DNA from 3 places in the Ensifer sp. PDNC004 genome. Region 3 is predicted to be linked to each of the others. Evidence: predicted binding sites of a transcription regulator. Region 3 holds the regulator's gene; each other region holds the start of a gene.
The links. The regulator PhoB, encoded in region 3, activates phosphate uptake and scavenging genes when phosphate is short. The targets are predictions, from matches to a motif close to TGTCATNNANCTGTCAT.
Positions count from the first base shown of each region.

Region 1: the regulator PhoB is predicted to act here: its motif matches at 7,172-7,188, upstream of JVX98_RS21885 (DUF47 domain-containing protein).
Region 2: the regulator PhoB is predicted to act here: its motif matches at 7,930-7,946, upstream of phnF (phosphonate metabolism transcriptional regulator PhnF).

Region 1 is NZ_CP070353.1:2,783,949-2,794,370, forward strand. Features, by position in the region: gene dnaJ (molecular chaperone DnaJ) at 1-351, shown strand, start outside; gene JVX98_RS21855 (DUF2182 domain-containing protein) at 415-1,296, opposite strand; gene JVX98_RS21860 (DUF1326 domain-containing protein) at 1,302-1,937, opposite strand; gene JVX98_RS21865 (SDR family oxidoreductase) at 2,142-2,891, opposite strand; gene JVX98_RS21870 (LysR family transcriptional regulator) at 3,025-3,924, shown strand; gene JVX98_RS21875 (serine hydrolase) at 4,063-5,451, shown strand; gene JVX98_RS21880 (inorganic phosphate transporter) at 5,500-6,504, opposite strand; gene JVX98_RS21885 (DUF47 domain-containing protein) at 6,504-7,148, opposite strand; gene recF (DNA replication/repair protein RecF) at 7,352-8,476, shown strand; gene JVX98_RS21895 (molybdopterin-synthase adenylyltransferase MoeB) at 8,502-9,263, shown strand; gene JVX98_RS21900 (GNAT family N-acetyltransferase) at 9,270-9,737, shown strand; gene JVX98_RS21905 (D-glycerate dehydrogenase) at 9,798-10,422, opposite strand, start outside.
Region 2 is NZ_CP070352.1:1,594,982-1,605,403, reverse strand. Features, by position in the region: gene JVX98_RS07110 (hypothetical protein) at 1-441, opposite strand, end outside; gene JVX98_RS07105 (hypothetical protein) at 453-1,043, opposite strand; gene JVX98_RS07100 (hypothetical protein) at 1,043-1,642, opposite strand; gene JVX98_RS07095 (N-acetyltransferase) at 1,747-2,673, opposite strand; gene JVX98_RS07090 (hypothetical protein) at 2,851-3,291, opposite strand; gene JVX98_RS07085 (VOC family protein) at 3,556-4,146, shown strand; gene JVX98_RS07080 (glutathione S-transferase family protein) at 4,240-4,932, shown strand; gene JVX98_RS07075 (hypothetical protein) at 4,949-5,575, opposite strand; gene JVX98_RS07070 (selenium-binding family protein) at 5,609-7,003, opposite strand; gene phnF (phosphonate metabolism transcriptional regulator PhnF) at 7,175-7,906, opposite strand; gene phnG (phosphonate C-P lyase system protein PhnG) at 8,015-8,482, shown strand; gene phnH (phosphonate C-P lyase system protein PhnH) at 8,482-9,090, shown strand; gene JVX98_RS07050 (carbon-phosphorus lyase complex subunit PhnI) at 9,094-10,203, shown strand; gene JVX98_RS07045 (hypothetical protein) at 10,200-10,422, shown strand, end outside.
Region 3 is NZ_CP070353.1:2,373,308-2,383,729, forward strand. Features, by position in the region: gene JVX98_RS19790 (2'-deoxycytidine 5'-triphosphate deaminase) at 1-898, opposite strand, end outside; SAM riboswitch at 973-1,051, shown strand; gene JVX98_RS19795 (O-succinylhomoserine sulfhydrylase) at 1,096-2,280, shown strand; gene apaG (Co2+/Mg2+ efflux protein ApaG) at 2,509-2,901, shown strand; gene JVX98_RS19805 (Hsp33 family molecular chaperone) at 2,971-3,960, opposite strand; gene argF (ornithine carbamoyltransferase) at 4,260-5,177, opposite strand; gene JVX98_RS19815 (aspartate aminotransferase family protein) at 5,282-6,481, opposite strand; gene JVX98_RS19820 (GcrA family cell cycle regulator) at 6,903-7,424, shown strand; gene phoB (phosphate regulon transcriptional regulator PhoB) at 7,493-8,176, opposite strand; gene phoU (phosphate signaling complex protein PhoU) at 8,379-9,092, opposite strand; gene pstB (phosphate ABC transporter ATP-binding protein PstB) at 9,143-9,958, opposite strand; gene pstA (phosphate ABC transporter permease PstA) at 9,972-10,422, opposite strand, start outside.

The DNA.
Region 1 (10,422 bases), 410 kb from region 3:
CGCGACGGCGCCGATCTCTATTGCAGCGTGCCGATCTCAATGACGACGGCTGCCCTTGGCGGCAAGTTCGACGTGACCACGCTCGATGGCACCAAGTCGCGCGTGACCGTTCCCGAGGGCACCCAGGCCGGCAAGCAGTTCCGATTGAAGGGCAAGGGCATGCCGGTGCTGCGTTCGGCGCAATCTGGCGACCTCTACATCCAGATCCAGATCGAAACGCCGCAGAAGCTGACCAAGCGCCAGCGCGAACTGCTGCAGGAATTCGAGCAGATCTCGTCCAAGGACAACAATCCGGAATCGACCGGCTTCTTTGCCCGGATGAAGGATTTCTTCGATACGCTGAGCGACTAAGGCTTCAAGCCCGACGACTTCTAGAGCGCCGCGCGCCGGAAACGGTTGCGCGGCGCTTCTGTTTCAGAGCAAGGCCACGAGCTGCCACAGCCCGGCCAAAACGAGCGCTACCCCGGCGATGCGGGACAGGACCCTGCCGCCGGGCACGACCTTCTCCGCCAGAACGAAGATGGCGATGGCAGCGATCCACAACACGTTCATCACCCCGCCGACGAACAGCAGCGCCATCAGCGCCCAGCAGCAGCCGACGCAATAGAGCCCGTGCCGCACACCGAGGCCGAAGGCGCCGCCCGCTTCGCGACGAAAGCCGCCATGGTTCTGGATGAAAAGCAGCGGCGCCTGGCATTGGCTGAGACAGCGATTCTTGAGTGGCGTGAACTGGAACAGGCCGACAGCGACCAGCACGATGCCGCTAAGAAGCCCACTGGCGCTTGAGAGCGCCGGTGTGAGCAACAGGGCGCGATCGAGCAACCATTGCCCGAGAACGGCGACGAGCGCGAACAGGAGCCACGCCGACAGGTAGCCGACGGCAAAGAAACCGGTGGCGGCAAAGGGCTTGCCCTGTTGTGCCGCCTGGCGGCCGACGCGGGCGTAGAGCAGGATCATCGGCGTCGCCGACGGTACCATCATGCCGACCATCATCACGGCCCACATGACGAAGGCATAGGCGAAGGTCGTGGCGGTCCAGGGAGTGGCAACCGCGCCCGCCATCGATGCCATCGAGCCCTCCTGCGCGCCCGTGGTCATTGGCATCTCCATGGGCATATCCATGTCCATGCCGGAGCCCATGTCCATGCTGCCGGAGGGAACCGGGGGAGCAGCCATGTCCATGGCCGACGCCAGCCACAGGACGTAGAGCCAGCTGATCACCGTCAGGGTAACCAACGCCGCCACGACGACGACGCGGTCACGTCTGAGCAGGGTTTCGAGCGCCGTGTCTCCCATCGGCGTCAGTGGATCACGCCGCTTTCGGTCAAATGCATCGTGGCGAAATGGGCATGCGAATCCGCAAGCGCCAAGGTCAGTGGCCCTTTCGTATCGGCCCACCCCCGTCCGACTTCGCAAAGATCGTATTCGAAACCGTGAGGCAGATTGATGCGTGCCTGGTGAGCCATGCCGGTCACCGGATTGAGGATCGGCTCACCGCGCGCGACAAGCCAGCCCGGCACCTCCAGCCGCGCCGTTCGGGCGCCGATATCGACCTCGAAATCGATGTCGGCAAAGACCGGATCGTGCATGGTCTCGAAGGTGGTCGCGAAGACCTGGAAGAAGGTCGCCCCGGGCTCCGTATCCTCGCCGCTCATGATGCGTAGCAGCGCGCCGCGCTGCTCGCCCGATGCGCGGATATCGACGATCGGCACCACCTGCCCCCTGCCCTCATGGATCGCGCCCGGCCAGGCGGCGATCAGGCCGCCGCGAAGCCCATCGAGCCGCGTGTCGCCGTGATAACCTTCCTCGATCTCGAAGGCGCCAACGGCGCTGCAATGGCCTTGGGTCGGCAGGGCATTGAACTGGCAGGGGCAGCCATAGGCGCAATTGCAATGAATGAACTCACGCCCCTTCATCATCCATCTGACACTCGTCATCGTCTCCTCCTGGGATCTGATCGGTGTTCGTCTCGCGTATTCGCGCAAACGGATGCCTTTTATTAGAGTTGGAAAATATACTCTTCTCCGTCGCCGATGCCAACGGCGGGCAATGCCAGAGACGGCAACACGATGGCGCCGCGGGTCGGCTGGACCCGCGGCGCTTGGATCATCAGGCATTTGCGCCTTTTATCGGCGCCTGTCCTAGAGCGTCGCCATGCCGCCATCGACGATCAGTTCGGCGCCGACGGTGAAGGTGGCTTCGTCGGAGGCGAGGAAGACCACCGCCTTGGCAATCTCGCTCGCGTCGCCAAATCGGCCGAGCGGGATCTGCGCGGCGATCGCATCGACCACCTGCTTGTTCTCTTCGGGCGTCGGGGCGTGGCCGTCATGGAGCGGTGTGCGGATCGGGCCAGGGCTGACGGCATTGACGCGGATGCCGCGACCGATGAGTTCACCCGAAAGCGTGCGGGCCAGCGACAGCAGCCCCGCCTTGGTCAGCGCATAGACGCTGGAGGTCGGCATGCCGATATGGGCGTTGATCGAGGTGTTGAGCACGACCGAAGCGCGTTTCGAGAATACCGGCAGCAGCGCCTGGATCAGGAAATACGGGCCCTTGACGTTGATGGCGACCGAGCGGTCGAAGCTTGCCTCGTCCCACTGCTCGACCGGCTGCAGCTTGGCGATGCCGGCATTGACGAACAGGATGTCGAGCGTGCCGAAGGCGGCGCGAATCTTTTCGGCAACGGCCGCCTGGCCGGCGACATTGCCGGCATCGGCCTCGATGATGAGCGCGGCCTCGCCAAGGACAGCGCGGGCTTCCGCGATGTTCTTCGGGTTGGTGCCGGTGACGGCAACACGTGCGCCTTCGGCAATGAACTGGCGGGCGGTTTCGAGACCGATGCCGCTGGTGCCGCCGGTGATGAGCGCCGTCTTGTTCTCCAAACGTGACATGATGAAATCCTCTTGCTGGGTTGATGAGGAGGCCGGTTCGATTGGCCGTCCTTCGATGCCCATAGATATGGCGGAAAACGGTCGTTCGGATTAGTCTTCCAATTGTGGAACTCGAATTCGGAAAAGCCGAACGATGATGAAGATCGAAGGGATAGCTGCCTTTGTCGCCGTGGCCGAAGCCGGCTCGATCAGCGAGGCGGCACGTCGCCTGCGGCTGTCGAAATCCGTCGTCAGCGAGAGAGTGGCAGAACTGGAACGCGGGCTCAACGCCACGCTTCTCCACCGCACCACACGCAAGCTGACGCTCACGGAGGATGGCATCGCCTTTCGCGAGCGCGCCATCCGGATCGTCGGCGAAGTGCAGGCCGCCGCCGACGATCTTGCCGAACGCCGCGGGTTGCTGACGGGACCGCTTCGGATCGCAGCCCCCGTCAGCTTCGGCAGACGGCATCTCGGCCCGGCGCTCTATCCCTTCCTGACCCAATACCCGGAGATCGAGCTGACGCTCGACCTGGACGACCGTCGGGTCGATGCCGCCTCCGAAGGCTACGATGCGATCGTGCGCCATGGCGTGATCGCCGATTCGCGGCTGGTCGTGTGGAAGCTTGCCAGAAGCCGGCGCCTGCTGGTCGCCGCGCCCGACTATCTCCACCGGCACGGTACACCGGCGTCGCTTGCCGAACTCGAAGGCCATCGCGGCATCTTCTACACCAACCGGGGTGCTGCCGATTGGCGCTTCGAAGGGCCTGGCGGCGCGACGGTTGTACGGGCCCGCCTGGCGCTCGGCATGAACAACGGCGACATGCTGCACGACGCCGCCGTCGCCGGGCTCGGCATCGCGCTTTTGCCCGCCTTCATCGCCGGTCCGGCGGTGCGCGAGGGGCAACTGCGCGAGATCGACGTCGGGCTCAGTCCGCAGGCGGAGTTTATCTACATGGCGCATCCGGAGGGCCGACGCGCCTCCACCAAGCTCAGAGCGATCGCCCAGCACCTGAAGGCAGCCTTCGGCGATCCGCCCTATTGGGATCCGTGACGGTTTCCGCAATCCCGGCACAATCGTTGCGGACGGTATCGCGCCGATCGCCGATCAAGTCTTGACCAAGGCTTGACCGAAACCGGCTGGCATCATCAGCGCATCCCCTGACAACCGAAAACTGGATTCCTATCTCTCATGCGGAACCGCTTTCTGAACTGGATCGTCCTTATGGCGCTTGGCACCAACGCTCACGCAAGTCCGCTTCCCCCGCCCACGGACGCAGAAATTCAGGAGACACTGGCCGACCGGATCGACAAGCAGCAGCAGTCGGTCGGCATCGTCGTCGGCATCATCGATGCCAATGGCCGGCGCGTCATCGCGCATGGCCATCCGGCCAAAGGCGATCCGAGCGCTGTCGACGGGCAGACGGTGTTCGAGATCGGCTCGATCACCAAGGTCTTTACCGCGCTGCTGCTGGCCGATGCGATCGAGAAAGGCACGCTCAGCTTCGGCACACCTGTGGCCACGCTTCTGCCCGAGCGCGTGATCATGCCGGAGGACAAGCAGACCCCGATCACGCTCGGCGACCTCGCAACGCACATGTCCGGCCTGCCGCGGCTGCCCAGCAATCTGGTGCCGGCCGACATGAGCAATCCCTATGCCGGCTACGACGCGGCAAAGCTCTATGCCTTCCTCTCCAGCCACAAGCCGCAGCGCCGCCCCGGTGTCGAGCATGAATATTCCAACCTTGGCGCCGGGCTTCTCGGCCATGCGATCGCGCTGAAGTCCGGGCTCTCCTATGAAGACCTCATCGTCAGCCGCATCGCCCTTCCCCTCGGCATGAAGGATACGGCCATCACGTCGCGACCCGACTGGGCCGAACGCCGGGCAACGGGCCACGACGCGGCCCTGGAGCCGGTCAGCGACTGGGATCTCGACGTTCTGCAGGGCGCAGGCGCCCTCCGCTCGACCGTGGACGATCTCCTGCTTTTCCTCGAGGCGGCCATGGGAAAGACGGCATCGCCGCTCGCTCCCGCCTTCACCACGCTGCTGGCGACCCGCCAGCCGATCGGCAACGGCGATCGCGATCAGCAGGCGCTCGGCTGGGTCGTCTCGGGCAAGGGCGACGAGCAGTTCATCTGGCACAACGGCGGCACCGGCGGTTACCGATCCTTCGTCGGCTACCGTCCGTCGACGGGTGTCGGCGTGGTCGCTCTTTCGAATGCGTCGACCGACGTCGGCGTCGACGACATCGGCCGCCATCTGCTCAATCGCAACGCGCCGCTCGCGCCGCCAACCGTCAAGCGCACGGCCATAGCGATCGATCCGGCGCGCTATGATGCCTATATCGGCACCTACAGGCTGGCGCCGGATTTCGAACTTACGATCTTTCGGGATGGTGAAAGCCTTTTTGCCCAGGCGACCGGGCAGGATCGGCTCGAAATCCTTCCGGAGGCCGATCACCGCTTCTTTACGAAGCTCATCGATGCCCAGATCAGCTTCACGCTCAAGGGCGACCGTGCCGAAAGCCTGACCTTGCACCAGGGCGGGCAGAACAGCCTCGCGCCTCGGGTCTCGAAATGATGGGTGCCTCCCGCCTCATAAGCGGGCGGGAGGCGATTTCCGCATCGATCAGAACAAGAGATCGATGGTGAAGTAGGCAAGCGCCGATATCGCCGCCGCGGCCGGCATGGTGATGAACCAGGCAATCACGATGTTGCCGGCGAGCCCCCAGCGGACCGCCGAAACCCGGCGGGCCGCGCCGACGCCGATGATCGCGCCGGTGATGGTGTGCGTGGTCGAGACCGGGATACCGAGCCAGGTGGCGGCAAAGAGCGTGATCGCCCCGCCGGTCTCGGCACAGAAGCCCTGCATCGGATTGAGCTTGGTGATCTTCGAGCCCATCGTGTGGACGATGCGCCAGCCGCCGAACAGCGTGCCGAGCGCGATCGCCGCCTGGCAGGTGATCACCACCCAGAAGGGTACGTAGAACTCCGAGCCGAGATAGCCTTGCGAGAACAGGAGCACGGCAATGATGCCCATGGTCTTCTGCGCGTCGTTGCCGCCGTGGCCGAGCGAATAGAGCGAGGCCGAGATGAACTGCATCACGCGGAACGTGCGGTCGACGGCAAAGGGCGTCTGCCGAACGAAGATCCAGGAGACGATCAGCACCAGGAGCAGCGCCAGGAAGAAGCCGATCGCAGGCGACATGAAGATGGCACCGACGGTCTTCAAAAGGCCGGTCCAGACGATCGAACTGAACCCGGTGCTGGCAAGACCGGCGCCGACGAGGCCGCCGATCAGCGCGTGCGACGAGCTCGACGGGATGCCGAACAGCCAGGTGACGATGTTCCAGACGATCGCGCCGATCAGCGCCGAGAAGATCACCAGCGGCGTGACGATGCCGGGATCGATGATGCCCTTGCCGAGCGTTTCGGCCACGTGCAGGCCGAAGAACAGGAAGGCGATGAAGTTGAAGAAGGCCGCCCACATGACCGCATATTGCGGCCGGAGCACCCGTGTCGAGACGATCGTCGCGATCGAGTTGGCGGCGTCGTGCAGGCCGTTCAGGAAGTCGAAGAACAGCGCGATGCCGATCAGCCCGACGAGCAACGGAAAGGCGAGCGTCGCATCCATCAGACGTTCTCGATCACGATGCCGCTGATTTCATTGGCGACGTCCTCGAAGCGGTCGACCACCTTTTCGAGCTCGCCATAGATCTCGCTGCCGATGATGTAGGCCATCGGGTTGCTGGCGCCGTGGCGGCGGAACAGGTCCTTAAGGCCCTGTTCGTGCAGTTCGTCGGAACGGCCCTCGATGCGGGTGACCTCTTCGGCGATCGCGATCAGGCGGTCGTGATTGGCGCCGATCCGGTCGAGCAGCGGAATGGCCTCGGCGATCAGGTGCGCGGCCTTGACGACCGTGGTGCCCATTTCGCGCATGCCGGGATCGAAGCTCTTCTGTTCGTAAAGGCGGATCGTCTTGACGGTCTTGTGCATCATGTCGATGGCATCATCCATCGACTGGATCAGATCCTTGATGTCGCCGCGGTCGAAGGGCGTGATAAAGGACCGGCGCACGGCCAGCAGTACCTCGGCGGTGATGTGGTCCGCCTCATCCTCGAGCGCGACGATCCGGTCGCAGTGTTTTTCCAGATCGTCGCCGCCAGCGAGAACCTTGTCGAGCGCATCGGCAGCACCGACGACGGTGCGCGAATGTTTTGCGAAGAGGTCGAAGAAGCGATCCTCGCGGGGAAGAAGTTTGCGGAACCAGGCCAGCATCACACGTATATCCATCTGTGGATTGTCATGCGGCTGTCATATTTCACTAGGTCCTTTATGAAAAGCACCGAATCAAAGGGGTTTGTCGCCTTTCCCCTGTCGATATCGGCCTATCTTGCACGATATGGCGACGCGCCCCATTTCGCCTTGCCTTGGCAGGCGCTTTCGTCCTAGCTGCGCCCAACGTCGAATCCGGACTGCCGATGCCAAACAAGGTCTTTCTCAACCGCCTGAAGCTTACGGAGTTCCGCAACTATGCGGCCCTCTCGCTTGAGCTCGATCAGCGCCATGTGGTGCTGACGGGGGAGAACGGCGCCGGCAAGACCAACCTCATGGAAGCCGTCTCTTTCCTTTCGCCCGGCCGCGGCCTCAGGCGCGCAGCCTATGCGGACGTGACCCGGGTTGGTGCCGGCGACGGGTTCTCGGTCTTTGCGGAAGTCGAGGGCATGGAGGGAACCGTCGAGATCGGCACCGGGACTGCCGGCGTCACGGAAGGGCAATCCCGGCGGCTGCGGCTGAATGGAACACCGGCAGCGACCGTCGACGAATTGACCGACCACCTGCGCGTTCTCTGGCTGACGCCATCGATGGACGGGCTCTTTACCGGCCCTTCAGCCGACCGGCGACGGTTTATCGACCGGCTGGTGCTTTCGCTCGATCCGGAACACGGCCGGCGCGCCAGCGAATTCGACCGGGCGATGCGCAGCCGCAACCGGCTGCTCGGCGAGTTCCGTCCGGACCCGGCCTGGCTGACGGCGATCGAGCGCGAAATGGCCGGCCTCGGCGTCTCCATGGCGCTGGCACGGCAGGAAATGCTTGGCCTGCTGACGGCGCTCGTCGAGCGCACTGTCGACGAGAGCGTCTTTCCGTCGGCCCGCCTGGCGCTATCGGGCTTTCTCGATGACGAAGGCCATCGTCCGGCCTATGATCTGGAAGAACAATATCTGACGATGCTGCGCGACGGGCGCCCGCGCGATGCGGCAGCCGGCCGTACGCTCGACGGGCCGCACCGCAGCGACCTGCTCGTGCGTCACCGGGAGAAAGACATGGAGGCGGCGCGCTGCTCGACCGGAGAGCAGAAGGCGCTGCTCGTCGGCCTGGTGCTGGCGCATGCGCGCCTCGTCGGCGACATGACCGGCCATGCGCCAGTGCTGCTCCTTGACGAGATCGCCGCCCATCTCGACGTCAACCGGCGCGCGGCTCTGTTCGATCTCGTCGATGGGCTTGGTGGCCAGGCCTTCATGACCGGGACGGACCAATCGATGTTTGAGGCGCTCGGCGAACGCGGCCGCTTCCTGACCGTTTCGCATGGCAGCGTTACGGGATAAGCAGAAGTCACCGAGGAGGATTGCCATGACCGGTGAGAACAAGCTCGACCAATCGGAGATCACCCGTTACGCCCGCCATATCGTGCTGCCGGAAATCGGCGGCGCCGGGCAACAACGGCTGAAGGCAGCCCGCGTGCTGGTGATCGGGGCCGGCGGCCTCGGCGCCCCGGTGCTCGTCTATCTTGCCGCCGCCGGCATCGGCCGGATCGGCATCGTCGACGACGATGCGGTCGCGCTTTCCAACCTGCAGCGGCAGATCATCCACCGCACCGAAGACATCGACCGTGCCAAGGTCGAGCGGGCCGCCGAAGCGATCACATCGCTCAACCCGCATGTCGGCGTCAACGAACACAGGCTGCGCCTCAACGCCGACAATGCCGAGGCGCTGTTCCGGCAATACGATTTGGTAATCGACGGTTCGGACAATTTCGATACCCGCTACCTCGCCGCCGATACGGCGGCAGCAGTCGGCATTCCGCTGGTGACCGGCGCCGTCGGCCGCTTCGACGGCTCGCTGACGGTGCTTATGCCCTATAGCGCCGGCCCCGATGGACGGCCGAACCCCTCCTACCGAGATCTCTTTCCAGAACCGCCACCGGCCGGCGTCGTGCCCTCCTGCGCCGAGGCCGGCATCGTCGGCGCGCTGACTGGCGTCATCGGCACGCTGCAGGCCATGGAGGCGATCAAGGTGATTGCCGGTTTCGGAGAACCGCTGGTCGGGCGGCTGTTGATGTATGACGCCTTGACGGCACAGTTCAACACCATCCGTTACCGCAAGAGAGCATAGGCGATGGTGCAGATCTTTCGTATCGACGAAGCATTCGACCGGCACGAGGAACTGCTGGCGCTGATCCTTGGCGCCTTCTCCTACATGGATGGGCGGATCGACCCGCCCTCGTCGGCGCATGCTTTGAACATCGAATCGCTGCGCAACAAGATTGCCGACGAGATCGCCTTCGGCGTCAGCGATGGCGAGCGGCTGGTCGGCTGCATCTTCTGCAAACCGGAGGACGACTGCCTATATATCGGCAAGCTTGCCGTCGCGCCTGAGACGCAAGGAAAGGGCATCGGCCGAATGCTGCTCGCTGAAGCCGAAGCGACGGCGCGTGCGCTGAAACTTCCGGCGCTGAGACTCCTCACCCGCGTCGAACTCGCCGACAACCACCGCGCTTTTGCCGCCTGGGGCTTCGTTCAGAGCGACACGATGTGTCATCCCGGTTTTACCCGGCCGACGGCGATCGAGATGCGCAAGACGCTTTAGTTTTCGAACGTCAGCGAAGCAGCTGGCGACCGCACGATAGGATCGTGCGGCGTTTCGCTATCAGTCGCGGCCCGGCAGAACCCGGTCCGGCGGGCGGTGGCCGTCGAAAAAGGTGCGGATATTGATCACCACCTTCTCGCCCATGTCGATGCGGCCTTCGAGCGTGGCCGAACTCATATGCGGCAGGAGCACGACCTTGCCTTCGCCGGCAAGCTTGATCAGCTTCGGATTGACCGCTGGCTCGTTCTCGAAGACGTCGAGGCCGGCGCCGGCGATCTTGCCTTCACGCAGGCACTTGATCAGCGCCGTCTCGTCGATAATGCCGCCGCGGGCGGTGTTGACGATGTAGCTGTCCGGCCGCATCAGGGCGAGCCGGCGGGCCGAAAGCAGATGATAGGTCGCCGGCGTTGACGGGCAGTTGACCGAAACGATGTCGACGCGGGCGAGCATCTGGTCGAGGCTGTCCCAATAGGTCGCCTCCAGCATCTCCTCGGTTTCGGCCTTCACCCGGTGACGGTTGTGGTAGTGGATCGAGAGGCCGAAGGCCTTGGCGCGGCGGGCCACAGCCGTCCCGATCCGGCCCATGCCGACGATGCCGATGCGCTTGCCGGCAATGCGGCGGCCGAGCATCCATGTCGGCGACCAGCCGGCCCAATCGCCCTTGCGGTCGGTCAGGATCTGCGCA
Region 2 (10,422 bases), on a different replicon from region 3:
CTCGGCCATGCGGACGGCCGTGCCGGCCTTGGCATCGGCAAAGGCCAGGACACTGCAGCGCGGACGCTCGGCCACTTCCGGATACATCTTTCGCACGATCGGCTCGGTCAGGGTGACCGGTTCGAACTGACGTCCCTTGCCGTCGATCAGCCGGACGCGGCAGGCGCCCTTCGACAAGGCGGCGAGATCGGTCGACGATGCCTCGAATTCGGCGAGAATGACGCGTGCATCGTCGGTGCGCGGCAGGCGCCGCATATCCATAAGTTTCCATTGCCCGCCGGCGAAGGCCTGCGCTGCCCCATCTTCGACGACGATTTCCGCACTGCCGCCGGCGAGCCATTGGCTCTCAACAAGGCTGTCCCATGCGCGGGCGACGAAGGCGACCGGCAGCGCGATAATCAGCGCCAGCAGGCAGGTCCAGAAGGTGCGTTTCTCGCTCATGACTGCCTCCCTCAGCGCCCGGCCAGCGTCCAGGGCGCGCCGCTGCCGCTGCGCGCAATGGTGACGGTCGACTTGATCTCGGCCGGCTTCTTGTCGCCGAGCGCAATGGACAGTTCCTCGGCGAGCGGCGACACACGACTGCGTGCGACGAGCAGCGTGCCCTTGTCGACGGCCGCCTCGGGTAGCTCGAAGGCAAGCAGCACCGGCCTTGGCAGGCCGGGCTCGAGCCGCTCCGTCGGCAGATAGCCCGGCACGGTCGAAAACCGCTGGCTCAGCGCATAGCGCAGGCCATTGCCCGCCAGCCATTCCGCAGACATCAACGTCATCGTTTCCGTCTTGGCAACGGCCGCTCCCTCGATGAGCAGCCAGACACCGGATGTGGAGTAGTCCTTGACCCGCCCGAAACTTTCGACCTTGAGCTGGCGCGCCAGATGCACGTTGGCCGCGCCGAAGGCGAAGTCGCGCGTTTCCGCCCGCTCGCCGACAGCACCGTGAATGGCGATCGGCGCGGTGATGTCGCCGTAGCCGGGCGTGCTGTTTCGCATCGTATAGAGCGCGGCGATCGCAAGGCCGCAAAGCAGCAGCGTACGGAATGCCGACATCATTGCTCCGTCGTCTCCGCAGCCTGCGTGATCGGCAGTTCGACGACCGCAGCCTCACCGTCATCGAACCAATTCGGCGCGCCATAAAGATTGTCGCGCGGCTTGTAGATCTGTTTTCCGATCGCCAGCGAAAGCGTCTGCGGTTCCGGGCGGTCCGCCGGCCACTCCCAGGCCGCGACCAGTCTTTCCGGCATGTTCGGATTGATCGCACTGGCGATCCATTTGTCCCGCGCCAGGTAATAGGTGGGCTTGGGCTGCAGCGGAGCGGCATCATCCTGGATCGTGATCAGGTTCATGAAGCCGTTACTGGTGGCGACGGACCGGTTGTCGACCTCGAGATCCACCAGCAGGAACCGCTTCGGTTCGAACGGTTTCGTGCCGGTTGGCGGCAAAGACGACATCTGGGCGCCGTTGATGGTCACTTGCCACCGGCCCGTATCGACCGCCTGGCCTTTGCCGATGACCGGCACGGGAACAGGATTGGCTGCATCATAAACCGCCGAAGCAAAGGAAATCGCAGCCGCCGCCATGCCGCCGATGCCGGTGACAAGCATGATCAGCAGGCGCTGCCTGATCTTCGATCGCCGTACGATCGGCATATGTCCTCCATCCACCCAGCAGATGCTGCAACCGGAAGATAGGAAAGTTTGCCGCGGAAATCAAAACACGCGTACCGGAGACGGTTTCTGCGGCGAAAGCGATCTCAGAAGGAAAGCTCGAATGTGGAATATCGGAGCGTCGGAACGAAGCCCTGCGCCACGTAGACCGCACGAGCGGCCGTTGCCGACGGCTCCATGCTGAGAAAAACCTCTCTGCACCCTGCGGATCGCAAATCGCCCAACGTCGCCCGGACGAGCGAGGTCCCGATCTGCCGACGGCGCGCTTCGGGCGCAACGGCCAAGTACTCTAGCCGCCCGAAATCCGTATCCGCGACCTTCAGCCAGACCGCAGCACCGAGAACGGCGTTGTCATCATGCACATATCCAGCGTGATACCCTTCCGCCAGATATTCCCTCAACCGACCGGCGCAGTCGTCATCCCATTGAAAATGGTCTGCCAACAAAGTCGCAAGCTGAGGCAAGCGAGGATCGTCACGGCCAGTCAGTCTTTGCACCGTCCAAGCGTCACGCCCTTCCGCCTCCGGTTGACCCTCGGCAACCCAACCCATTTCCAGATTTTCGCGCCCCTCCACCCAGCCTCGGTTGAGGACGATTTCGCGCAGGTCGAGATTTGCAGCGCTGACGCAGAGCCTGAGGAAGCCAAAACGCTGGCCCGCCAGCCGCTCCATAAAAACCAGCACGTCCTCGGTCGCAACCGCCGCTTCGTCGAAACGATAGGGTCCAACGGCAACCGCAGCCTCGTTGCGATTTATCATCGTCCTACTCCCGAGATCCTCGGGGCTATAGAGAAGGCCAAAGGCGGCGACCGGTCTTCCATCCGCCGCTTCAAGGATTCTCAGCCCCCTTCGCCAGTCCAAACCGTAGAGCTTGAACTCGGCGATGAGCTCCCCTGCCGTCTTGCATCTCGGATAGGCTGTGCCGCTATCAGGGTTGTCGAATTCGCGCTGGAGCCGCGCCTCCAGCAAGGGCAGATCCGCGCTGCGGATCGGCCTGAGCTTCAAAATGTGCATCGTTGGATATCCTCTGCAGGCACGGCTCAGCAGTGCAGGGTCTTGTCGAAAGAGACCTTCTGAAACATGGCTGCAGTCGCCGCGGCCTCGGACACCAGTGGCGGTTGCCCGTCGTCGAACGATGAAGACTTTGCCGGCTTTTGAGGAGAGCCGCCGGTCGGTGACCGGCTAATTGGATCAGATGCGGTGAATCTGCTGCTGCCCCTCGTCGGAGACAGGAGGCTTCTTCTCGAAGGTCGCGCGAATGGACATGGGCGCGCCATCACCGCGCGACACCACCATGAACATCTGCAGTTGCCCGCCGCGCCGAACGAACTGGATGCCGAAGCTTCTGCCGCCATAGGCGCCGGAAACGGTTGGCTGCCACTGTCCCTTGCCTGCGGCAAGCGGCAGGTCGGCAAAACGATCGACGTTCGCCACGGCCTGCCAGCCGTTGTTGCTGCTGACGGTCAAAAGGTCGCCGTGACGGACGATGCCGATATAGCATTTGTCGCACTGCCCGGCCGTGGAGGTCAGTTGCCGCCACTGTCCGACAAACGCATCACCATCAGCCCTGACGGGAGCGGCAGCGGAAAGAAGCAACAGACCGGCGACGCCGGCCTCGTACAGGATCTTCATGCTTCCCTCCTCGTCGCTGACCGGCAGACACAACTCGACACATTCTTTGATTGCGACGCACAAGAAAAACAACCAAATCGAAGGCGGTCAAGATCAACTGGGCTCAAAGCTGTGCATTGCCCGGCCACAAGACGTTCGCCGCCCGCCAATTCCCCTGTGATTGGCGCTTGCCTTCTGCCCGCGACGGGCGACAATTGCATGCGGTGGAAAGCGGGGCCAGGAGCCATTCGGCCCACATTGTCCGCCGAACCCGGGAGGCCGGCTATGCGCAAACTGCAATCGCAAGGCGTTCACCACATCACGCTTGTCGGGGCCGACCGGCAGACGTCGATCGATTTCTGGGAAGGGTTGCTCGGCATGCCCTTCATTTTCGAGCAACCGAACCTCGACCGGGCGAGCGAAAGCCACCTCTACTTCGATCCGGGCGACGGCCGCCTGATCACCGTCTTCACCGACGAGAACCGCACGCCAGATCCCGAGCGCACCCCTACCGACATGGGCTGCGTGCACCACATAGCCTTTGCCGTTTCGCGCGCGACATTCAACCAGGCCGTGGAGCGGCTCGACGAGCGAAAGATCCGGCACAGCGGTGTCAAGGATCGCGGCTTCATGGATTCGATCTACTTCGAGGATCCGCTTGGATTGCTGGTCGAATTGGCGTCCTATCGCTTCGAGCCGCCTGCGGGCCACAGCCACGCCGAGGTGCTGATGGAAGCCCACAAGATCAGGATCGCTCGCGGCGACTACAACATCGCCGAGGTTCACCTTGCCGATGCGATCGAGGCGCTGGTCGAGCGCACGCGACCGACGCTTTCGCCCGATCGCCTGGCAAAAGACCCGTACGGCCGACGCTAGCATCGGTCGGCGCAGGGAAAGGCCGCTCGATTTGCGCAGGTGGCTCAAGCAAGAGCGGCACCTGTCGAATGGCGCTCAAAAGGGAGGAATGCCATGTCCGCAATCCAGCTCAACGTCATCAAGCCCAGCGTCAACAACATGACGGCGCGCGTGTTTCTCAGGGCAGCCAATCTCGATTTCAGCGAAAACGATGTCTACGGCCAGACGCGCACGCCAGAATATCTGGCACGGGCGCCGTCGCACCTGACACCAATGATCGAGACAGCGGACCTGCCCAAAGGCGCGCTTTGGGAAAGCTGCGCGATCATGCAGTACCTCTGCAACAAACATGGGCTGGATGACTTCTACCCGAGGGAACCAGCAGCACGCGCGATGATCGACAGCGCCATGTTCTATCTGATCGGCACGTTCTATCCCTATCTCGCCCGCGCAACCTATCCGGCGCTGAACTTTCCGCTTTACGCGGGCGAAGTCGGCTGCAGCGATGCCGACGCGGCGACGAAGGAGATCGCCCGTCAGGCGGCGGTTGCAGCCCTTGCGGAACCACTTGAGGTGTTCCGGACGTTCTACATCGGCGACAAGCCGTTCATCGGGGGTGCCAAGCCTTCGATCGCCGATATCCGGCTCGCCGCAACGCTCGAGTTCCTGGCCGCGATCGACTATGCCCTGCCGGACTGGGCAAAAGCCTATATGGCGAATATCGAACGAGCGCTCGGACCTGCCTATGCCGAGCCCGCCGCCGATGTCCGTGGCTATATCAGCTATGTGAAATCGCAGCGTCAGTAGGCGGCTGCCTTGCGTTTCATTGGATGAGAAGAACGACGCCGGTTGCCCCGAGTGCGAGCGACCAAAGACGATCGAAATTGATCCAGGCCGAACGCAGGACCGCAAGATCGAACCAGGCGAAGACGGCAAGCGCCAGCGCGGCGGTCACCGTCAACATCGCGATGCTATGCACCGCGACGGCCGCGAGCGAGATCGGCAGCGAACTTGCCATCGCCAAGTCGCCTGCGTGACCTGCAAGACAGAGACTGAGCACCGCCGGCACCAGCATGAGGCCGGCCCCGTGGCTCGTCGCCATCAGGAAGGACCAGAGTGCAAGTCCCGCCATGCCAGTCCGCATCCCGATCCGGACGCGGTGGCGATGGCCATACACGGCGGTGTAGCCGGCGGCGGCGAGAATGAGCAAGGCCGCAGCGATCCTGAACGTGTTCGGATCGAGCACCGAGCCGAATGCTGCGAACACCGCCAGCACGGTCGCGACCGAGATCGCGTGACCGACCGCGATGGGCGCGAGGGACAGCCAGACGACCCGGCTGCTTTGCCGGTGAAGCCCGAGTGCCACGGCAAACAACCAGCCCATCGCCGGATTGAGGCCGTGAAAGGCGCCGAGGCCGGCGAGCGAGAGCCATGGCCAGACTGCCGTCATTCCTCGTGACCGGGCTGCACCACAGCTCCCTCCTCACGGATAACAATAGGAATCGGACGAGCAGTCGCCGCCTTCGAGGCGAACCTGATGCGGTCGGTGGCCCTTTGGCCAATCCACGAAAAAGCGCTCGTCGAACGCGATCCCGCCACCATCGGCGACATCGAGCTTGACCATCCATCCGTCGATGCCTTCGGGATAGAACTGCGGGTCGATGGCGCCATAGAGCGAATTGGTGAAATACACCCGCTTGCCGTCACGGCTGATTTCCACCATCTGCGGCCCACCGTTGAGCGCGCCGTTCTTCGCCTTCGGATGGCTCGCACGCGAAACGATGCCGCCGATTCGGACCCGCCCCGTCTCCCTCGGCGCGAAGGGATCGGAGACATCGTACTGGATCATGTCGCCAGTGCCCCAGCAGGAAACGTAAAGGAAGCGGTCATCCATCGAGAGGTCGATGTCGGTGACGAGCGGCGCGACCGCGCTGAAGCCTTTCAGCACCGGCGGCAGCAGATCCGGATCGGCCGGTTCTGCCGGGATCTCGATCACCTTTTTGACCGCCCATTTGTCGCCGTCGCGATACCAGGTCCAGATCGACGCCGAGAGGTCCTTCAGGCTGATGACGCAGCCGACGAAACCATAGGCTTTGGTCGGGTCGTGCGCCGGGCGCAATTCGAAGACGAGCTGGTGTTCCTCGCCGAAATCGATCTCCTGCACGTGTTTGCGTTTGTGTAAATCCCAGAAATGCAAGCGCCGGCCGTACTTCGAACCAAGGAGCACCTCGGGAACCAACCCGTTCTCGAACGTATCGGGCGTTCCCCATTCGCTGGTTATCATCGTGTCGTGGCCGAGATGCCACCAGAAATCATAGGCGAGCTTCTGCGGCCCGCGATCCATTTCCCATTGGCCAAGAACGTCGAAGCTCTGATGATCGAGCAGGAAAATGCCGCCGGGCGCCTTGCCGTCGCGATCGGCAAGCGCGTTGACGTAGATGCCTTCAGGCCCGCAATGGGTGGTGTGCAGCCGTGAATAGTTCGCCTTCTCGGCAATTTCGGCGGGCTCGATCACCCGCACGATCTTCGGATTGCGCGGATCCGGCTTGGTGTCGATGATGTGCAGACGCGAGGAGCGCAGGCCCGGCACCACCAGATAGCGACGCTCGACATGCGGATGCGGCGCATTGGGGCAAAGGCACGAGGAACAGGCGTTCCAGCCAAAATGATGCAACTCGTCGCCGACATTGGGCATATCGACCTTGCCGACGATCTGCGAATAGTTCGGCGACGCCGGATCGACATCGACGACGGCGATCGCGTCCGGTCGTCTTCGGTCCGGATCGAAAGCCGCCACGTAGGCGAGCGTCTCCTTTGGGGCCTTGGCCGCCATGCGCGGTGATGGATAGAAGGATGGATCGGGTCGCCACGTCGCCATTGCCATTCTCCCCCTAAGAGAAGTCCCGAATGCGCGGTTCCTGATGCAGGCTCCGGTCATGCGGCAAAAACGCGTCGGAAATGCGGCCCTTGCCTTATTTCCTGACGGAGAGGGGAACGCTTCTGGTTGGACGAGACGGAACCGCGACCGGCAGAGGTCGGCTTAAAGACCTCACGTCTCGATCCGCAGCTTCATCCGGTCAGCGGCAAAACGGCTACGGGAATACTCGATCGGCTTGCCGCCGAGATCGGCGTTAGTCGACTGGGCTTCGAGCACGATTGCGCCGGGCGAGAGCTTCAGCATCGAAAGCTCCTCGGCGTCGGCGTGCCGGGCGACGATCTCGGTCGAGGCGCGTACATAATCATCCAGGCCGTGGGCTGCAAAGGCCTTGGTAACGGAGTGCAGCCGTTCGAATTCCTCGGCCATGCGCGGGAAGCGATGCGCAGGATAATAGCTCGACGACACCGAAAGCGGTCGGCCATCGCCGCTGCTGACGGTGCGAAGCTCGGTCACAGGATCGCCCGGCGAAATGCCGAGCGCCTTTGCCACCTCTCCGCTCGCCGGCAGTTCGGCATGGCCGAGCAGCCGCGTACCGATCTCCTTCACCTGGCGGCCGAGACCTTGCGAGAAGCGCGTGCGCTTGGAGATCGGATAGCTCACCCGTTCCTTGCGCTCGATCATCGTGCCGCGCCCCTGGACGGCGCGCACCAGCCCCTCTTCGGCAAGCGCCGCCAGCGCGCTTCTGACCGTGTGTCGGTTGACGCCGAACTCGCCGGCGAGCGTCGTTTCCGGCGGCACCATGCCGGTCGCATCATAGTCGCCATTGCTGATGGCCAGGCGGATCCGGTCGGCGATCTGCCGCCACAGGGCGACCCCGGTCTGGCGCTCCACCACTTTTCGCATCGCCGTATCTTTTCGCATTGGCATGTCACAAGCCTGTCATTTGCGGACGTTATGAAAAAGTATAAGATGTATAGTTGTCTAGATCAATAGACATTTGAGGTGAAAATGATGGATGCGAAGCTAAAACAGGAAAGCCCGCCGGATCCGGCGCGCAAGAAGGCCATGGGGCTGCTCGCCCGCGCAACCCTCGACGAGCTCAATGCCGCCTGGGAAGCGCTTGCCGACAAGCCGGACGTTCATCCGGTCCGCGGCCCTGAAACCGGCCTTGTCATGGTGCGCGGCCGCATCGGTGGCGGCGGCGACGCCTTCAATCTCGGAGAAGCCACCGTTTCGCGTGCCACAATCCGCCTTTCGACTGGCGAGATCGGCCACGGGCAATTGCTCGGCACGGACCGGCAGCGCGCACGGCTCGCGGCCATCTTCGACGCCCTTGCCCAACGTGACGGCGACAGGGTCGGTGTCGATGCCCTGCTTGGCCGCGTGGCTGACCGGCTTGCCCAGGAAGAACGCCGCAAGGCCGAGGAGACCGCGGCCACCCGCGTCGACTTTTTCACCATGGTCCGGGGAGACGACTGATGGCCAGCCAATCGCAGATTTATGCCGGCGCCTTTGCCGATCCGGTCTTTGCAGCCCAGTCCGTCTTCCGCGACCTGATGGATGGCTTTGCACGCCCGGGCACGATCAAGCGCATCGAGGCGACGAGCACGCCGCCCGTTCCGCTCGCCGCGGCCGCCGGCGCCGTGGCGCTGACCTTGTGCGACCATGACACGCCCGTCTGGCTGACGTCGGCGGTTTCCAAATCGGCCGTTCCGCAGTGGATCGCCTTCCACACGGGTGCCCCCCTTACCACCAGCAAGACCGACGCGCGCTTTGCCTTCATCGAAAAGGGCGCAGCCTTCCCCGGGTTCGATCAGTTCTCGCTCGGCACGCAGGAATATCCGGACCGCTCGACGACACTTGTCATCGAAGTCGAGGCGCTGACCGGCGGCCCGGTGCTGACCGCCAAGGGCCCCGGCATCAAGGACGTAACGGAGATTGCGGTGAAGGGGCTGCCGGACGTCTTCCTTGAATTCTGGACGTCCAATCGCGCGATTTTTCCGCGCGGCGTCGATCTCGTGCTGACGGCCGGAGACAAGCTCGTCTGCCTGCCGCGCACCACCCGTCTTTCGCTCAAGGAGGCGTGAGCCATGTATGTAGCCGTCAAGGGCGGGGAAGCCGCCATTGCCAATGCCCACCGCCTTCTCGCCGATCGCCGCCGTGGCGACCGTAGCCTTCCCTCCATCACTATCGACCAGGTAGTCGAGCAGCTCGGCCTTGCCGTCGACCGGGTGATGGCGGAAGCCTCGCTCTACGACCGCGCGCTCGCGGCGCTTGCCGTGCGCCAGGCGCGCGGCGACATGATCGAAGCGATTTTCATCCTGCGCGCATACCGCACGACGCTGCCGCGCTTCGGTTACTCCGAACCGGTCGACACCGCCAACATGAAGGTCGAGCGCCGCGTGTCTGCGACCTACAAGGATCTGCCGGGCGGACAGCTTCTGGGCCCGACCTTCGATTACACCCACCGCCTGCTCGACCCGTCGCTGATCGCTGACGAGGCTGTCGAAGAACCGGCGGTCAAGGAGCCCGGCGAACACGTGATGCGCGTTTCCGACATTCTCGACGGCGAAGGCCTGATCGAGGGCGACGGTGAGATGCCCGAGGGCCACGTCATGGGCGACCTCACCCGCGAGCCGATGGAGTTTCCAATGGCCCGGGACCTGCGCCTGCAGGCACTCGCCCGCGGCGACGAAGGCTTCCTGCTGGCCCTCGCCTATTCCACCCAGCGTGGCTACGGCCGGACCCATCCCTTCGTCGGCGAAGTGCGTATCGGCGAAGTGGAGGTCGAACTCGACCTGCCGGAACTCGGCTTTGCCGTCTCGCTCGGCTCGATCCGCGTCACCGAATGCCAGATGGTCAACCAGTTCATGGGCTCGGCCAAGCAGCCGCCGCAGTTCACCCGCGGTTATGGCCTCGTCTTCGGCCAGAGCGAACGCAAGGCGATGTCGATGTCGCTGGTCGACCGGGCGCTCAGGACCGACGAATTCAATGAGGACATCGTCGCCCCCGCCCAGGACCAGGAATTCGTCATCTCACACGCCGACAACGTTCAGGCGACGGGCTTCGTCGAGCATCTGAAGCTGCCGCACTATGTCGACTTCCAGGCCGAACTCGACCTCGTCCGGCGCATGCGCCGCGACTACGACGCCGCCAATTCCGGCGAGACGGCAAAGGAACAGAGGGAGGCGGCCGAATGATCGGATTTTCCTCCAGTCTTAACGGCTCAGTCGCCGCCACCGTCCCCGCCGCCGCAATCGCCGCCATCACCGGCATAGACGCCACCGGCGTCGCCACCTCCGTCGTTCTTACGCGCCCTGCTCTCCGGCTCGCGCTGCGGCCGGCGGGCAATGCCGAACAGGCCGGCAACCGCGGAACACACCAAGAAGATCCCAATCACCCAGACGAAAATCTCGCTC
Region 3 (10,422 bases):
AGGCATGGCCGAAGCCCGGATCGAAGAAACCGGCGTAATGCACGCGGAACTCGCCGACCAGCGGATCGAACGGCGTCATCTCGGCCGCATAAAGCGGCGGCACATGCACGGCCTCGCGCGAGACGAGAATGTAGAACTCATCCGGATCGAGGATCATTTCGTCGCGGCCGCGGCTATAAAGCGGCTCCCAGAAATCGAAGATCGCGTGCTGCGCCTTCTTGTCGACGTCGATAACCGCCGTGTGGTGCTTGCCGCGATAGCCGATCAGGCCTTCGGGTCCGGTGCCCTTCAGATCGATCGACAGCGCGATACCGCCGCCGCTGACATTCGGCTTGTCGCTCGCCACCAGCACGTCGCTATCATGCAGCGCCTGCAATTCCTGCTCCGACAGGATCGATTGGCCCATGCGGAAGCGGATCTGCGACAGGCGCGAGCCGCGGCGCACGACGATCGGGAAGGTGCGCGGGCTGATTTCGAGATAAAGCGGACCGCTGTAGCCGGCCGGGATCTTGTCGAACTCCTGGGCGCGGTCGGTGATGACGCGGGTGAAGATGTCGAGGCGGCCGGTCGAGCTCTTCGGGTTGGCCGAGGCCGACATGCCCTTGGGCAGCGCCAGGCTTTCCATCAGCGGCACGATGTAGACGCAGCCGGTCTCCAGCACCGCACCCTCGGTCAGGTCGACCACGTGCAGCTTCAGCCGGTCGAGCTTGTCGGCAACGAGATGAGACGGACCCGGCATGAAGCTGGCGCGGACGCGAAAAGCCTTGGCGCCGAGGCGCAGGTCGAGGCTTGCCGGCTGGATCTGATCGTCATCCAGCGGCTTCTCGCTCTTCAGGCGTCCCGATTCGAACAGCGCGGCGATCGCGCGATCGGCCAAAATCCCAGTGTCGCGGCCCATTGCAGTCCTCTTTTCAGTTGCGAGACAAAACCAAACTCCGGGAATTGACGCAAGCGTACCCTGGCAGTATTGAAGCTTTATCCCGTGGTGATTTGGCCGGTCGGCTTGCAGCCACGTTAAACAAGTAGCTAAAAAGGCCGGGTGTCAAACCGGCCCTTCACGCGGCCGGTTTTTTTGTTTTTGAAAGTGATCGTCACATGAGCAAAAACTGGCGCCCCGCAACGCAACTGGTCCATGGCGGCACGACCCGCTCCCAGCACGGCGAGACCTCCGAAGCGATCTTCCTCACCCAGGGCTTCGTCTACGAGACTTCGGAAGCCGCCGAGGCGCGCTTCAAGGGCGAGACCGAAGGTTTCATCTACGCCCGCTACGGCAGCCCGACCAACGACATGTTCGAAAAGCGCATGTGCATGCTGGAAGGCGCTGAAGACGCGCGCGCCACCGCATCGGGCATGGCCGCGGTCACCGCCGCCATCCTCTGCCAGCTGAAGGCCGGCGATCATATCGTCGCTGCCCGCGCGCTCTTCGGCTCCTGCCGTTGGGTGGTCGAGACGCTGGCGCCGAAATACGGCATCGAATGCACGCTCGTCGACGGACGTGATCTCGCCAACTGGGAAAAGGCGATCCAGAAGAACACCAAGGTCTTCTTCCTCGAAAGCCCGACCAACCCGACGCTTGAAGTCATCGACATTGCCGGTGTCGCCAAGCTTGCCAACCAGATCGGCGCCAAGGTCGTCGTCGACAACGTCTTTGCGACGCCGCTCTTCCAGAAGCCGCTGGAACTCGGCGCCCATATCGTCGTCTATTCCGCCACCAAGCATATCGACGGCCAGGGCCGATGCCTCGGCGGCGTGGTGCTTTCCGACAAGGAATGGATCAACGAGCACCTGCACGACTACTTCCGCCACACCGGCCCGGCGATGTCGCCGTTCAACGCCTGGACGCTGCTGAAGGGCATCGAGACGCTGCCGCTGCGCGTGCGCCAGCAGACGGAAACGGCCCGCCGCGTCGCCGACTTCCTGGCGGAACAGCCGCAGGTCGCGAAGGTCATCTATCCCGGCCGCAAGGACCACCCGCAGGCCGACATCATCGCCAAGCAGATGACCGGCGGCTCGACGCTCGTCGCGTTTGAACTGAAGGGCGGCAAGGACGCTGCCTTCGCGCTGCAGAATGCGTTGGAGATCGTGCGCATCTCCAACAACCTCGGCGACAGCAAGAGCCTGATCACCCATCCGGCCACGACCACGCACAAGAACCTGACCGACGAGGCCCGTACGGAGCTCGGCATGTCCGCCGGCACCGTGCGCTTCTCGGCCGGTATCGAGGATAGCGACGACGTGGTGGAAGATTTCGCCCGCGCGCTGAAGGCCGTGAAGGCCTGATTTTACGAAGACGCGGCCGCCGTGACCAACGGCGGCCGACACCCCTTGCCGGCAGCCGCGCAAGGGCATTCCAGCGGCACGGCGCTTAGGCGCCGGACGCGTTTCATCCGCCCGATCGCACCAGCACGACCATCCGTCCCATCGTGGGATCGCACAATCTTGCCGTTATTCTTGACGAAACCATCTTGCTGTAGAATACCCTGAAAGACCTGAAGCAAGGTGATGCCCATGTATCGCGCTTTGACCCGCGACATAGAAGTTACGGTGGAGCCGTACTATCTCGAAGAACAGTCGGATCCCGATGACGGCCGCTATGTTTGGGGCTATCGCATCGTCATCTCAAACCACTCGGACGCGACCGTGCGGTTGATGACGCGCTACTGGCACATTACCGATGAGAATGGGCAAGTCGACGAGGTCAGCGGCCCGGGCGTCATCGGCGAGCAGCCGCTGCTCAATCCCGGCGATACCTATGAGTATTCGTCCGGATGCCCGCTGGATACGCCCTCGGGCGTGATGTTCGGTCACTACAGCATGGAATCGGAAGGCGGAGAGACCTTCAACGTGGCCATCCCCGCCTTCTCGCTCGATTCACCCGGGCTCGTGCGCACCCTGAACTGACGCCATCCGGAACAGCCTGTCCTTCACTGACGTCGCTCTAACTCGCGGCCAGTCGACCGGAGGCGCCCGCTACTGCGGGCGCACCTCGCTAGCTTCGAAGCGATAGGTCGTCGAGCAGAACTCGCAGGTCACCTTGACTTCGCCATCGTCGATGGTGCTTTCGAGGTCGTCCGTGCTCAGGTTGGACAACACCGACTGAAGCTTTTCGCGCGAGCAGCTGCAACGGTCATAGACCGCTTGCGGTTCATAGACGCGAACGCCGCGCTCGTGGAACAGGCGATAAAGCAGCCGCTCGGTTCCGACCATCGGATCGGTCAATTCGTCCATGTCGATCGTTTCGACCATCACCTTGGCTTCGGCCCAGAGATCGTCGTCCTCGAACGTGCTTTCGCCGTCATCGCCGTCGCCGCCCGAGAGGTCGGGCTGGCGCATGCGCTCCGGCGCTTCTGGCAGGAACTGCGCGACCATGCCGCCGGCGCGCCACCGATGGCGCGGCTTGCCGTTTTCGTCGCGATCGAGAAGCTCGGCCACACCAAGGCGCACCTTGGTCGGGATCTGCTCCGACTGACGGAAATAGACGCCGGCGATTTCTTCCAGCGTCGCTCCGTCGAGCGCAACGATACCCTGGTAACGCTGGGTATGTGCGCCCTGGTCGATGGTGAAGGCGAGCACGCCCTTTCCGAGCAGCTCGTGCGAAAGGGTTCGGCCGTCCTTTTCGGCAGCGGCAAGCGCTTCCTGATCGTAGCGGGCATAGGCGCGCACGCGATCCGGCGTCGAGAAATCAGCGACCACCAGATCGACCGGGCCATCGCCCTGGGTCTGGACGATCAGCTTGCCTTCAAACTTCAGCGAGGTCCCGAGCAGCACGGTGAGCACGACGGTTTCAGCAACCAGGCGCGCGACCGGAAGCGGATAGTTGTGGCGCTCGAGGATTGCGTCCAGCATGGGGCCGAGCTGCACGGCGCGGCCGCGCACGTCGAGGCCTTCCACCTGGAAAGGCACGACGTGATCGTCACCGGCAAAGTCGAACTCACCAAGCCCTGGCGTCATGTCAGTCATGTCTTGCTCCTTGCCTTCAGCCACCAAGTTGCACCAGAGATATTGCTATCCCCGCGCAACGTGCTCGCTGTCTCAGTTGATCCCGCGATAAACGGATTGTCCACCAGGTATGTGCCGCCGCCATAGCAACGCACCACCTCGACGGTTGCGCGCTCACTACTTTCAGGAGCGCCCGTATGCCGCCTAAATCGTGTCGCACGTGGACAATGTCAAGTGCGGTGCACACGCCCCTATATGGCGCACGCTCGGCGGAGCGCACCGAAGCCTCTTCGCCGCAGTCGCGCGACCGGGAAGCCGGCTCAGACGAGCCCCATGCACCAGGCGATGACCGACTTCTGCGCGTGCAGGCGGTTTTCCGCCTCATCGAAGACCACCGACTGCGGGCCGTCGATCACGTCGTCGGTGACCTCTTCGCCGCGGTGCGCCGGCAGGCAGTGCATGAACAGCGCATCGGAGGCCGCACGCTTCATCAGCGCCTCGTTGACCTGATAGGGCTGGAAGACGTTGTGGCCGCGGGCGCGGTGTTCCTGGTTCATCGAAATCCACGTGTCGGTCACGACGCAATTGGCGTCGGCGACGGCCTGTTCGGCGTCATGACACAAGAGGACCTCGCCGCCATTGTTGCGCGCCCAATTCAGGAACTTGTCCTGCGGCTCGGAGCCGAGCGGCACGGCCATGTTCATACGGTAGCCGAAACGGGCGGAACCTTCGATCAGCGAATGCAGCACGTTGTTGCCGTCACCGGTCCAGGCAATCGTCTTGCCCTTCACCGGACCGCGATGCTCCTCGAAGGTCAGGATATCGGCCATGATCTGGCAGGGGTGGGTATCGTCGGTCAGGCCGTTGATGACGGGGACCGTCGCATGTTCGGCCAGCTCCAGAAGACGGCGGTGGTCGGTGGTGCGGATCATGATGGCGTCGACATAACGCGACAGGACCTTGGCTGTGTCGCCGATCGTCTCGGCGCGGCCGAGCTGCATTTCGGTACCCGACAGAAACAGGGTTTCGCCGCCGAGCTGGCGCATGCCGACATCGAAGGAAACGCGCGTACGGGTGGAGGGCTTTTCGAAGATCATCGCCAGCATCTTGCCGGCGAGCGGCTTCTCGGCGGTTCCGGCCTTGGTCGCCGCCTTTCGGACGCGCGCATCGTCGATGATCGTCCGGAGGTCGGCGGCCGTCATGGCCGAAAGATCGAGAAAATGTCTGGTGCCTGCCATCGTACTCGGTTCCTGTCTGAAAAATCGGTCCCTGGTGCGGCACGCTATCGACGTGCCCGCACGAAGGTCATTCTAACGCCTTAGTCGGCCCTGGGTCGCTACCTTCAGGCCGCGGCGTTGCCGCTTGCCTTGCGAACCGCCTCGGCGGCGCGTTCGATACGCGCCAGGCCCTCGCGGGCCTCCTCGGCCGTGATCGTCAGCGGCGGCAGCAAACGCAGTACGTTTTCGCCGGCCGGCACGGCCAGAAGCTTCTCCGCGCGAATTTCCTTCAGCAGATCGGCCGAAGGGCCCTTCACCTTGATGCCCAGCATCAGACCGTCGCCGCGGATCTCATCGATGACATCAGGGAAACGGTCCTTGAGCGACGCAAGACCCTGACGGAAGACCAGCGCGACATCGCGCACATGCGTGAGGAACCCGTCGGCCAGAACGACGTCGAGCACGGCATTGCCGACAGCCATGGCCAGCGGGTTGCCGCCATAGGTAGAGCCGTGCGTGCCCGCCACCATACCTGATGCGGCTTCCTCGGTCGCCAGGCACGCGCCGAACGGGAAGCCGCCGCCGATACCCTTGGCGACCGCCATGATATCCGGACGGATATCGGCCCATTCATAGGCAAACAGCTTGCCGGTGCGGCCGACGCCGGTTTGAACCTCGTCGAGGATCAGGAGCAGGCCGAACTCGTCGCAGAGCGCGCGCAGTTCCTGCATGAACTCCTTGGTCGCCGGGCGGATGCCGCCCTCGCCCTGGATCGGCTCGATCAGGATCGCTGCAGTTTCCTCGGTGATCGCATTCTTGACGGCAGCGATATCGCCGAACGGGACTTGGTAGAAGCCTGGCGCCTTCGGCCCGAAACCTTCGATGTACTTCTGCTGACCGCCGGCGGCGATCGTCGCGATCGTGCGGCCGTGGAAGGCGCCCTCGAAGGTGATGACATGGAACTTCTCCGGGTGACCCTTGGAGAAGTGGTAACGCCGTGCCGTCTTGATGGCGCATTCCAGCGCTTCCGCACCCGAATTGGTGAAGAACACCTTGTCGGCAAAGGTCACTGTGGTCAGCCGGCGACCGAGGCTTTCCTGGCCCGCAATCTCATAGAGGTTGGACAGGTGCCAAACCTTGTCGGCCTGCGCCTTCAGCGCCTCGACGAGGTGCGGGTGCGCGTGGCCGAGCGAGTTCACGGCAACGCCGGCACCGAAATCGAGATAACGCGTGCCGTCTTCAGCGATCAGCCAGGCGCCCTCTCCTCGCTCGAAACGCAACGGCGCGCGCATGTAGGTATCGTAAAGCGGCGTTGTTGCAGTCATGCGAGGCTCTCCTTCACTCCAGATCGACATCGATCCCGCGCCTCACGCGGGCCGATAAAAATCAAAAATGCCGCCTTTCGGCGGCGCAGGCACTATTCCCATTTCGCGGTGCAATGTCAACAAAACCAAGCCTTGCAGCGCAACATGAAGGGTCGATTCCTGGCAGCAGAAAAATCGTCCGGGAGGGCTTGCAAAAATGCAACGCTGGCCGAGCAAGTTGGGGAAAACTACGAAATCGATTCGGCCTGATTCCCGGGACTCTTGCCACAGAGTCCAGCGGTCAGTACGTTAACATTCAATTACTAGACGCATGCGGCGGACCTAGTCACCAAAAGAGTTATCGCGTTTGCAACCCCGGGGTTCAGCCGGGGTGCGGTGAGGGATTCTGCCATCCCCAACGCTGAGAACGGAGAGTGCAGAAATGAACTGGACTGACGAGCGGGTGGAGAAACTGAAGAAGCTTTGGTCCGAGGGCCTGAGCGCAAGCCAGATCGCGGCACAGCTCGGCGGCGTCAGCCGTAACGCTGTCATCGGCAAGGTTCACCGCCTGAGCCTGCCAGGTCGCGCCAAGGCCGGTGGCAGCACCACGACGGCGGCCCGTCCGAAGCGCCCGACTTCGGCACCGCGCGCGCCGAACTACGCTTCGCGCGTTTCGACCCGCCCGGTTGCACGCGCGGCCGGCGCTGTCGTTCTCAAGGAAGAAATCGAAGTCGATCTCGTTGCCGAGCAGGATTTCAGCACTCGGACCGACGTTGTCGTGCCGATGTCGCGTCGCCTCGAGCTGACCCAGCTTACCGAGCGCACCTGCAAGTGGCCGATCGGCGACCCGCTGAAGGAAGAGTTTCACTTCTGCGGCAACGATTCCCCGGAAGCCTCGCCTTACTGCACCTTCCATGCGCGGCTGGCCTACCAGCCGTCGGGGGAGCGCCGCAGGGCCCGCTAAGAAGCCGGACAGCATCACAAAAAAAGGGGCCGATCGGTCCCTTTTTTTGTTGGCGACTTTCAGACCGCTCAGCTTTCGAGCGAATAGCCGGCGCCGCGAACGGTGCGGATGACGTCGGGCATGTTCGAGAAGTTCAGAGCCTTGCGCAGACGACCGACATGCACGTCGACGGTGCGCTCGTCGACATAGATGTCATGCCCCCAGACGCCATCCAGAAGCTGCGAGCGAGAGAAGACGCGGCCCGGCGAGGACATCAGGAACTCCAGAAGACGGAACTCGGTCGGGCCGAGGCGCACTTCGCGGCTGCGGCGATGAACGCGGTGGGTCTCGCGGTCGAGTTCGATGTCGCCGCAGCGAAGCAGCGTCGAGAGCACCTCGGGCTTTGCCCGGCGCAGCATCGCCTTGACGCGCGCCATCAGCTCCGGCGTCGAGAAGGGCTTGACCACATAGTCGTCGGCACCGGTCGCCAGACCCCGGACGCGCTCGCTTTCCTCGCCGCGCGCCGTCAGCATGATGATCGGCAGACGTTCGGTCTCCGGGCGCTGGCGCAGCCGGCGGCAAAGCTCGATGCCGGAAACACCGGGCAGCATCCAGTCGAGGATAAGCAGGTCGGGCAGCCGCTCCTGAAGCCGGATCTCCGCCTCGTCGCCCCTGAGGATCGTGTCGACGTCGAAGCCTTCGGCTTCCAGATTGTAACGCAGCAGAACGCTCAGCGCCTCTTCGTCTTCGACTACGGCGATTTTTGGCAACATCAGGTAACGTCTCCTTACCGCGGGCGGCCTTTGGGCTCATCGGCCCGGCCGGCGCTCAGACACTCTAAATCTGGAGCACATCCGCCGATTTCAAAGGCGGGGCGAAAACCGCGTGCTTCAGATACAGGAACTCGGGGCCGCGACCGAAGCCGCGACCGGATCAGATTTCAAAGGGCATGCATGCTTGCGGCGCGCTTGGCGCTCAGTCGTTGACCGAGCCCAGCGTCGACGTGGTGTCATCCTTCGGACGCTCGCCTTCCGGCTGGGCGCCCGTCGCCATGTAATAGATCGTCTCAGCGATATTGGTCGCATGGTCGCCGATGCGCTCGATGTTCTTGGCGCAGAACAGAAGATGCGTGCAGGGCGTGATGTTGCGCGGATCTTCCATCATGTAGGTCAGAAGCTCGCGGAACAGCGAGGTGTAGATCGCATCGATCTCCTCGTCGCGCTCGCGGATGCTGTTGGCCTTCTCAGGCGAGCGCGAAGCGTAGACGTCGAGCACCTCCTTGAGCTGGACGAGAGCAAGCTCTGCCAGGTGCTCCAGGCCGCGGGCGAGCTTGCGCGGAATGCCGGATCCGGCAACCGCGATCACGCGCTTGGCGGTGTTCTTGCCAAGGTCGCCGACGCGTTCCAGATCGGAGGCGATGCGGATCGACCCCATGATCTCGCGCAGGTCGGCGGCGACCGGCTGGCGCTTGGCGATCGTGACGATCGCCTTCTCGCCGATCTGGCGCTCGGCGTCGTCGAGAACGGTGTCGTCCGAGATCACCTTCTGTGCGAGAGCGAGGTCGGAATTGACCAGCGCGCGAACGGATTCGGCGACCATCTGCTCGGCGAGACCGCCCATCTCCGAGATGCGGCGCGTCAGGTACTTCAGTTCTTCGTCATAGGCGGACATGATATGCATGGACATGATCGTCGATCCTTACGGGCGCTTTGCAGTTACTGTTGCAGCCTTATGCGGCCTCAGCCGAAGCGGCCCATGATGTAATCCTGGGTGCGCTGGTCATCCGGATTGGTGAACATCTTGTCGGTGTCGTTCTCCTCGACGAGATTGCCGAGGTGGAACATGGCGGTGCGCTGCGAAACGCGGGCGGCCTGCTGCATCGAATGGGTCACGATGACGATCGTGAAGTTCGTGCGCAGTTCGTGGATGAGCTCTTCAACCTTGGCCGTCGCGATCGGATCAAGCGCAGAGCAGGGCTCGTCCATCAGGATGACTTCCGGGCTGACGGCGACCGCACGGGCGATGCAGAGGCGCTGCTGCTGACCACCGGAAAGGCCGGTGCCCGGCTCCTGCAGACGATCCTTTACCTCGTTCCACAGACCGGCCTTCTGCAGGCTGGTCTCGACCACTTCGTCAAAATCGGCCTTGGTGCGGGCAAGTCCGTGGATGCGCGGACCGTAGGCGACGTTGTCGTAGATCGACTTCGGGAACGGGTTCGGCTTCTGGAAGACCATGCCGACGCGGGCGCGCAGTTCGACGACGTCGATCGTCGGGTCATAGATGTCGTCCTCGTCGAGCGTGATCTTGCCGGTGACGCGGCAGTTCTCGATCGTGTCGTTCATGCGGTTCAGCGTGCGCAGGAAGGTCGACTTGCCGCAACCCGAAGGACCGATCAGCGCCGTGACGGTGTTCTCGCGGATGTTGAGGTTGACGTCGAAAAGCGCGCGCTTCTCGCCGTAGTAGACCGACACATCCTTGCCGATCATCTTGTAGGGCACGGTGTTCATTTTCTGATCCAGGGCCTTCTCGACTGCTGCTTCTGACATGATGTTCATAGTAATTACCTCACTACCAGCGGCGCTCAAAGCGACGTCGCAACAGAATGGCTCCAAGGTTCATGACGACCAGGAAGATGAGAAGAATGATGATTGCGCCAGAGGTGCGCTCGACGAAGGCGCGTTCCGCCTCGTTGGCCCACATGTAGATCTGCACCGGCAGCGCCGTCGACGGTTCCATCGGCGAACCGGGAAAATCGACAACGAAGGCAACCATGCCGATCAGGAGCAGCGGCGCCGTTTCGCCAAGCGCATGGGCAAGACCGATGATGGTGCCGGTCAGTATACCGGGCATGGCGAGCGGCAGCACGTGGTGGAAGATGGTCTGCATCTTCGACGCACCGAGACCGAGGGCCGCCGAGCGGATCGACGGCGGGACCGCCTTCAACGCCGCACGGGTGGCGATGATGATCGTCGGAAGCGTCATCAACGTCAGCACGAAGCCGCCGACGACGGCTGCCGAG